One region of the Viridibacillus sp. FSL R5-0888 genome, then DNA from elsewhere that is predicted to be linked to it. Evidence: riboswitches for the same ligand, from Rfam matches in the RefSeq annotation. Region 1 holds a riboswitch; each other region holds the start of a gene.
The links. A riboswitch is a leader RNA that binds a small molecule or an ion and turns the genes downstream of it on or off. The one in region 1 is predicted to bind S-adenosylmethionine.
Positions count from the first base shown of each region.

Region 2: linked by a shared signal. The riboswitch ahead of MKY02_RS03925 (methionine ABC transporter ATP-binding protein) and the one ahead of MKY02_RS19535 (methionine ABC transporter ATP-binding protein) in region 1 are both predicted to bind S-adenosylmethionine.
Region 3: linked by a shared signal. The riboswitch ahead of MKY02_RS16890 (VOC family protein) and the one ahead of MKY02_RS19535 (methionine ABC transporter ATP-binding protein) in region 1 are both predicted to bind S-adenosylmethionine.
Region 4: linked by a shared signal. The riboswitch ahead of metA (homoserine O-acetyltransferase MetA) and the one ahead of MKY02_RS19535 (methionine ABC transporter ATP-binding protein) in region 1 are both predicted to bind S-adenosylmethionine.

Region 1 is NZ_JBBPAU010000001.1:3,945,343-3,947,546, forward strand. It holds gene MKY02_RS19530 (methionine ABC transporter permease) at 1-259, opposite strand, end outside; gene MKY02_RS19535 (methionine ABC transporter ATP-binding protein) at 249-1,262, opposite strand; SAM riboswitch class I at 1,381-1,486, opposite strand; gene MKY02_RS19540 (carbon-nitrogen family hydrolase) at 1,566-2,204, opposite strand, start outside.
Region 2 is NZ_JBBPAU010000001.1:799,449-801,652, reverse strand. It holds gene MKY02_RS03925 (methionine ABC transporter ATP-binding protein) at 1-1,015, opposite strand, end outside; SAM riboswitch class I at 1,142-1,248, opposite strand; gene MKY02_RS03920 (thioredoxin family protein) at 1,305-1,613, opposite strand; gene MKY02_RS03915 (TOPRIM domain-containing protein) at 1,625-1,969, opposite strand; gene gcvH (glycine cleavage system protein GcvH) at 2,049-2,204, opposite strand, start outside.
Region 3 is NZ_JBBPAU010000001.1:3,369,020-3,371,223, forward strand. It holds gene MKY02_RS16890 (VOC family protein) at 1-818, opposite strand, end outside; SAM riboswitch class I at 927-1,036, opposite strand; gene pyrE (orotate phosphoribosyltransferase) at 1,230-1,862, opposite strand; gene pyrF (orotidine-5'-phosphate decarboxylase) at 1,862-2,204, opposite strand, start outside.
Region 4 is NZ_JBBPAU010000001.1:2,326,558-2,328,761, forward strand. It holds gene MKY02_RS11550 (alpha/beta hydrolase) at 1-329, opposite strand, end outside; gene metA (homoserine O-acetyltransferase MetA) at 498-1,406, opposite strand; SAM riboswitch class I at 1,498-1,605, opposite strand; gene galE (UDP-glucose 4-epimerase GalE) at 1,782-2,204, opposite strand, start outside.

The DNA of each region.
Region 1 (2,204 bases):
TTTTTGTTAGCGGGAACAACGCTACTAATAGAATGATATACGGAACGGAACGAACTAGATTGACGATAAACCCTAAAATTCCGTTAAAAAAACGATTACGTAAAAATAAACCTTTGCTTGTAACAAATAGTATAATTCCAAGTGGTAAACCAATAATTAGTGAAATGCTAAGTGAAATACCAATCATCAGTAACGTTTCACCAAATGCTTTCCAAATGTCTGGAAGCATACTAATAAAGTGCTCGAAATCAAATAGCATTGTTAATCACCTCCACAAACGCACCGCGTCCTTCCATATAAGAAATAGCTCTCCCTACATTATCCGGTTGACCTTGTAGCTCCATTAAGAAAATGCCAAGAGGTTTTTCTTGAATATATTCAATTGTGCCGTGCAAGAAATTACCACGTACTTCAAAGTTTTGAATCATATCTGAAATGACGCCCTCTCCAGCTACATCTCCTTTGAATAGTACTTTCACAATTTCCCCTGTCACACCTTTAAGAATCGTTGGTGGCAGTTCAAATGATACAACGCTGCTAATAAATTCTTGTGTTAATGGCTCAACCGGATTTGCAAAAACGTCGTAAACTGCCCCTTCTTCAATGACTCTTCCTTCTTGCATAATAACCATTCGATCACAAATTTCTTTCACAACATCCATTTCGTGCGTGATAAGGATGATTGTAATATTTAGCTCACGATTGATCTTTTTTAGTAAGCGTAAAATGGAAACCGTTGTTTTTGGGTCAAGTGCTGATGTCGCTTCATCACAAAGTAGTACGGATGGATTATTTGCAAGTGCGCGGGCAATGCCGACACGTTGCTTTTGACCACCACTTAATTGTGCTGGGTAAACGTCTATTTTCTCAGATAAACCTACCATTTCAAGCAATTCTTTTACACGAGCATTAATCAGCTTCGGTGGTGTAGCCGCTGCTTTTAAAGCAAATTCAATATTTTCGCCAACCGTTTTTTGACTGATTAAGTAAAAATGTTGGAATATCATTCCGATTTTCAAACGCGCTTTACGAAGTTGTTCACCTTTTAATTTTGTTAAATCTTGACCATTTACTACGATACTGCCACTTGTTGGTCGCTCTAATAAATTGATACAACGTAGAAGCGAGCTTTTTCCTGCGCCAGAATAGCCAACAATACCGAAAACTTCACCTTCATCGATTGTCAACGATACGTTGTCTACACCCGTTACCGTACCCTTCTTGGTTTTATATACTTTTGTAAGATTCTGAATCTCGAGCATATTGTATCCCCTCAAATCTGTTTAAATTATGTAACTTCTATAGAAATACTTGGAATTTGCTGTATTAAAAAACGCTTCTTTCGGTTATCTGAAAGAAGCATCGTAAGTGTAAATTGGCGATTTATCTTCCAGAATGTACTCATTCTGTAGGAATTGGCACCTTCCCTTTGGCAGGGGGTTGCCGGACGTCATAGGGCCTATCCCTCGGTCTCTCTAGATAAAATTCAATATTCGTTTGTAAGTTATGAACTAAATATTACTGTGAAATAATGTAGATGTCAAACACTTTTTTGAAACTTTGAATTATTTCAAAATATCTTTATATAATTCAGGACGACGATCATCATATACCGGGATTCGTTGGCGAATTTCATCCACTATAGAGAAATCGACATCGATAATCGCCATTTCTTCATCTTCTCCACCAGTCCATAACACTTCACCCCAAGGTTCAATAACCATCGATTGACCGTTGAAATTTTGTTTTTTATGGCTAATTCTATTTACTGCAATAACAAAACACTGGCTTTCAATTGCACGTGCTTGTAATAACGTTTTCCAATGATCAATACGTGGCGTTGGCCATTGTGCAGAAACGAAAATTACTTTCGCTCCGTTCAATGCATGAAGACGTAACCACTCTGGAAAACGAATATCGTAGCAGATAACACCAGCTGCTGGAATATCACCCAGTTCAAAGTTATTTTGCTTATCGCCAGCTGATAAATACAAATGCTCGTCCATTAGACGGAAAAGATGCGCTTTATCATATTCGCTGACAAGCTCCCCTTTGTTGTTATATACGTACATCGTATTATAGAATTTACCATCTTTTTTCGTTGATACCGAGCCACCAACAATATGAATTTGTAATTCTTCTGAAAGCTTTTGTAGAAAATTCTTTGTGCGTTCCCCGTTCGGATCTGCAAGGTCTTCTAATTT
Region 2 (2,204 bases), 3.1 Mb from region 1:
CGATCACCTCCGTTTTTACTCCATGTTCATTCATATATGTGACTGCTTTTTGTACATTATCATTATTGCCATCTAACTGTATAATCAGCGTGCCATATGGTCCACTTTTCGTTTGCGAAATATTACCATGGACAATATTCACGTCCAAATTAAGTTCACGGCTTAAATGTGAAATAACTGGCTGACCAGTTGAAGAGCCTACAAACATTAATTTTACAAGTGTTCCTGATGGGTAGTTTTCAATAATTTGTTCAATTGATTCTTTACGTTCATTCGTATCTGTAATTTGAGAAACAAATCGTTTTGTAACGTCTGCTTGTGGTGATTGGAATACTTCTAGAACATCACCATTTTCAACAACTTGTCCAGCTTCCATTACTGCCACGCGATGACAAATTTTACGAATGACATGCATCTCATGCGTGATAAGTACAATAGTTAAGCCTAATTTCTCATTGATATCGACTAGTAAATCTAAAATTGAATCCGTTGTTTCAGGATCAAGTGCTGAAGTAGCTTCATCACAAAGCAGTACTTCTGGGTTATTTGCCAGTGCTCTAGCAATACCTACACGTTGCTTTTGACCACCTGATAATTGAGAAGGATACGCCTTTTCTCTGCCTTTTAAACCAACTAATTCAATAAGATCTAATACCTTTTTCTGACGTTCTGCCTTAGATAAACCTGCAATTTCTAATGGAAATGCTATATTCTCTTCTACAGTACGTGACCAAAGTAAATTGAAATGTTGGAAGATCATACTGATTTTTTGACGCGCATTACGTAACGCACTTCCTTTAATCGACGAAACTTCCTGACCATTCACAACAACTTTACCGGTCGTCGGTTGCTCCAAACCATTTAATAAACGAATGAGCGTACTCTTGCCTGCTCCGCTGTATCCAATAATGCCGAATATTTCTCCGTCTTCAACAGATAAATTCACATTTTTGACAGCGGTTAACTCTCCGTTAGCGGTTTTATATTTTTTCACAACATTTTCTAACTGAATCACTGTCATACCACCTTTATTTTAAAACTAAAAAGTATGCACTTTCTACTGGCATCTCTTAGAAACTAAAAAAACCCTTCTGCAGATTAACAGAAGGGTTCAACGCAAAGCTATATACGTAAAACCGTTCTCTCATCTTCCAAAGTAAATACTTTGTGTGATTTGGCACCGTGCCATATAAATATGACGGTTGCCGGGCTTCATTGGGCACTTCCCTCCACCTCTCTAAATAAGAGTAACGACTATATTTAATTAGTTATGTTTGCTACTTTATCACGCTATTGCTTCAACGTCAATCGTTTTGACGTAATTTTTCAAACAAAAAAGGTACTGATTGAAAGGCATAGATTTTATCATGAATTTTCCCATTCTTCGAAATAATCAAGCATGGGACACTTTCTATTTCATAATCAAACGCTACATCTTGTATATAATTCAAGTTCGCTTTACCAATAGGAATATCGCTAACGACATGTTCTACTACTTCCATCATTTTCGACGCAACTGCACACGTCCCACATAATGGTGTATACAAATAAAAAGCCGAAAGCGAGGAGTTTTTCATAGTTTCTTCCCATTGTTCACGTGACCATTCTTCCATCTTCTTCATTCCTATACTATTAGATATTCTTTATGAACTGTAAAATTTGCCGCCAATAATATTCTAGCTAAATGTCTTCTAGGAGTAGCTTCTACTTGTTTATAAGTAGAGGAGGTGTGTAGATGACGAGCATTTGGGAACTCTCTTTTAAAAAGAGCACGGAGCTTATCACCCGATGAGTCAGCATCAAAGAATGCATACAATTCGCAGTCCTCATATGGTGCCAAGATTTCTTCTAATCGGCTTGCACTAACTGTTCCATTCGTACATATTATCGGAATGTTCTCTGCTAGTATTGGCGCAATTCGCAACTTATCTTGGCGCCCTTCCACGATAATCAGCTTGTTAAAAGTCATATATACCCTCCTAACAAATACTTTTTGCCGTTTACCAAGTTTAAAAAAACGCCGAGCAAATGCACGGCGTTTTCAGATCTTATTCTTCGATAATTGCTTCGTATTGTTCTGCAGTTAATAATGCATCAACTTGAGCGTTATCAGCTGGTTCAACTACAACCATCCATGCTTTATCGTATGGAGATTCGTTAACGAACTCTGGGCTTTCTTCAAGCTCTTCGTTAATTTCAACAAC
Region 3 (2,204 bases), 580 kb from region 1:
CTTTCTGTTGTTGGTAATTTAAAACGTACTTCTTTCAATCCTGATTCATTTTCAGCTGCCTTTTGAAGTCCTTCACCCGACCATACATTTCCCGCAAGATGGTGATGATAGCCCCCTACTGAAATAAAAAATGCTGTATCAATAATCATCTGTTTTTCAAAACCTAATTTATTTATATAGAAATCTACGGATTCCTCTATATTTGCTATTCGCAAATGAACATGACCAATTATTGTTTCAGCTGGTAATTTCCCATCTGTTTCAAAATCAGCTAATGGAGCTAACTCTTTGAAATTAAGAGGATTACTTCCACCAGGATACTTATCCCAATCTTCACGATGACGATCCGCATATATTTCTATACCATTTCCTTCAATATCATATATATAAAACGCCTCACTATAACCGTGATCACTCGCACTATCTAACCTAGCAATTGGAATATAGCGTTCAAAGTGCGGGAAACGTGAAGATTGCTCTATCGGACTATCTATCGTTTCCTTATTACGTAGAATTTCGAAAAATTTCGTTGCAAACGCTTCTCTACTTGGTAATAAAAAAGCTGTATGGAATAAACCCGTACTTTTAGCGGGTTGTAATTTTTCCGCGGTTTTTTCTAATTCAAAAATAACGTTGTTACTGCCTTTACCACCAAATTTAGCATGTTGTGTACTTTTTTCTAAAACGACAAGACCAACTACATTTTCGTAAAATGCAATTTGACGTTCCAAATCTTTTACTTTTAAAATGACACTTCCAACTTGTGTTGCAGCATCCAATACAAATTTACCTTGTTTCCCATCAATTCTTTGTACCATCTTTATAACCTCTCTCTTTGTTATTTACCAATTATGGAATAAACGACTTCTATTAAAAAACTCTCTTTCTACATCTTCTAGAAAGAGAGTTGAGGGGGGCTAATTCAACTCTTATCTCTCATAATTGCACGCAATCATGTTGAAGTTAGCTCCTTCCTAAAAATTAGGTGTTGCTGAAACTTAAGTGGGCCATTTCCTTCAGTTTCTCAAGTAAAGAAATCCACTTAATATCCCTAGTTAACTTATTGGTTTAATTGATTTTAAAACAATTTCCATAATTAAGCAACATATATACAATTATTTTCTTCATTTAAAATGATTCTTTATAAAGTAGCATTTTGCACAATAAAAAAACTAGCAAGAGATAATTTCTTTTCTCTTGCTAGTTTAAAAGCACCTATATTTGTATTATTATTTTAAGTTCCCGGCTTTTAAATCAGCATGCCATTGTAGTAAACCTGGAATGTCTGATTCATTAATAGCACCTGATTCTTTTGCTGCTTCAACTAATGCTTCAAAGTTTGATAGGCAATAGTAAGGAACACCCACTTCCGCAAAAGCCTGTTCAGCACGTGGTAATTTATATGAATATACTGAAACGACACCAAGTACTTCAGCGCCTTCACGACGAAGTGCTTCTACTGCTGTAATGCTAGAACCACCTGTCGAAATAATATCTTCTACTACAACTACTTTTTGACCTTCAGAAAGCTTTCCTTCTGTTTGGTTACCACGACCATGGTCTTTTGGTTTTGAACGTACATATACCATAGGTAAGTCTAAAATGTCGCTTACCCATGCTGCATGTGGTATTCCCGCTGTTGCTGTACCAGCTACTACATCTGTTTCCGGGAAATTTTCTTTAATAAGCGCTGCAAGGCCGTTTGCGATTGTTGTACGTACTTTTGGAAAAGAAATTGTTAAACGTGTATCACAGTAGATTGGTGATTTAATACCTGATGCCCAAGTAAATGGATCATTCGGACTTAGCTCTACTGCTCCTACTTCTAACATACCTTGTGCTACTTCTTTTTGAATTGTCATTATTGTTGTCCTCCCCATAATTGCTGTACAGCATGGTACGCTTCAACTGGATTTTCTGCTTGTGTAATAGCACGACCTACAACGATTTGCGTCGAGCCTTCTTCGCGTGCAAAATCAGGTGTAGCAACGCGTTTTTGATCATGTGCAACACCACCAACCATACGTATACCTGGTGTTACTTTTAGGAAGCTTTCTCCACATACTTCGCTGATTGCTTTTGCTTCAAGTACAGAGCAGACAACACCATCTAAACCAGCTGATTGTGCAAGTTTGGCATAATGCATTACTGATTGATCTAAAGATAAATTGATTTGTTGCTCGTTTTGCATTTCCTCTTCAGTC
Region 4 (2,204 bases), 1.6 Mb from region 1:
CTGAAGCCCATTAATACAACTTTCTCTACATCAATATTATAAACGAAAGAAGCTTCATCTATAAATTCTCGGATAAAATGAACTACTTTATCAAAAACTGGACGATCTGGTTCCCCTATATCTTGAATTGTAAAGAAGGCATAACCAGGTTTATGTGTAATAGGACCACGCAAACTAAAAATATGACAACTATCTTTAAATTCAGCTACTAATCCAGGTAAATCTTGCTCATTACTCCCCATTCCATGTAATAAGAAAATGGCTGGGTATTTTTTAGATGGATCCATATTTTTTGGTTCTGTATGAATAAATGTAAAAGGTGAGTTCATTAATTGTCTTCCCTTCGAGATAAACTATATTTATAATAGCATAAAGTATGCTTTGTTGGTGCTCACCTTTAGATTTTAATAGAAAATGGTCTTTACTTATAAAGAGTATCTACAAAAAAAGAAAATGCCCTATGCTATTTTACTAATAGAATAGAGCATTTATTTATATTATTCCCACTCAAATGGTGTTTCTTGGTACACATAGTAGTTCAGCCAGTTAGAGAACAATAAATGCGTATGTGAACGCCAAGTATTATATGGCTGTTTTGCTGGATCATCATTTGGAAAATAATTTTGAGGAACTTCTATATTCAACCCTTTTGCAACGTCACGTGAATATTCGTCTGCCAAAGTATGAGCATCGTATTCTAAATGCCCAGTTATCATGATGTGCTTTTCATCTTCTGACATGACAATAAATACTCCAGCATCATCAGAGGCTGAAAGTAGTTTGAGCTTTGGATGAGCTTCAACTTCTTCAATAGATACAGATGTATTCCGTGAGTGTGGTGCAGTGAATATATCATTAAAACCTCGAACAAGCTTTACAGTTGGATCTGTGATTGTATGATCATAAATTCCTGAGCATTTCTTCGCAAGTGGGAATTTCCCAATACCATAATGATGATAAAGTGCTGCTTGTGCACCCCAACAGATATGTAACACAGAAGTGACATTTGTTTTAGTCCAATCCATAATACTGACGATTTCTTTCCAAAAATCAACATCTTCAAACTCCATTAATTCAATCGGTGCACCCGTTATAATCATGCCGTCAAAGCGTCGGTGCTTAACATGTTCAAACGTCGTATAAAATGATTCTAAATGTGTTTTACTAACATTTTTTGAAACATACGTTGCAGTATTTAAAAACGTTACGTTTACTTGTAGAGGTGTATTACCAAGTAGACGTAATAATTGAAGCTCAGTTTTCTCTTTTTCTGGCATTAAATTCAAAATTAATATATTTAAAGGACGAATATTTTGGCTTTTTGAACGGTCCTCTTCCATTACGAAGATTTTTTCCTCTTTTAGTAATTCCGTTGCCGGAAGGTTTTTCGGAATATTAATTGGCATAGCTATTTCTCTCCTTTTTGTCTATTATGTACACGCATATAAAAAGCCCTCATTCTAAGGATAAGAATGAGGGCTAACTTAACACGCTCGTTTCTTATCTTCCAAGACTTTTGTCTTGTAGGACTTAGCACCTTTCTGATTAAATCAGAGGTTGCTGAAGCTTCACAGGGCCTTATCCCTCTGCTTCTCTTGATAAGAATATGTAATTGATTTAATCCTATCATTAAATTGTCAGATAAGCAAACATTTCTGTCAATTTAACCATAGGAAATAAGCCCTCATAGTTTTCCTATAGGGCTTTAGAAAAGTATTTTAAAACAGGGTAATTCAGTATGTTTAATACAGTATAAATCATATTCCATTTTTATGCAACAATTACAAATCAGTTATATATAACAACTGATTTTCTGCTACATTCCTTACCTTATAACCATTTGGATTATTCCTTTGCCATCTCCAAGCATCTCGACACATATCTTCCAAAGTTTTTTCTGCTACCCAATTCAGTTGTTGTTTTGCTTTTGTCGCATCTGCATAGCTAATGGTAACATCACCTTCACGTCGATCACTTATTAGGTATTTAATTGGAATACCTGAGACATATTCAAATGTTTTTACAACTTGTAGGACGCTATATCCTTCACCAGTACCTAGATTAAATACTCTCCATCCATACTTTCCTTTTAAACTTTCTAACGCTTTTACATGACCTTTTGCCAAGTCTACTACGTGAATATAATCACGAATACCGGTTCCATCAAGCGTTGGATAGTCATTTCCATATATATTTAAAAAAGG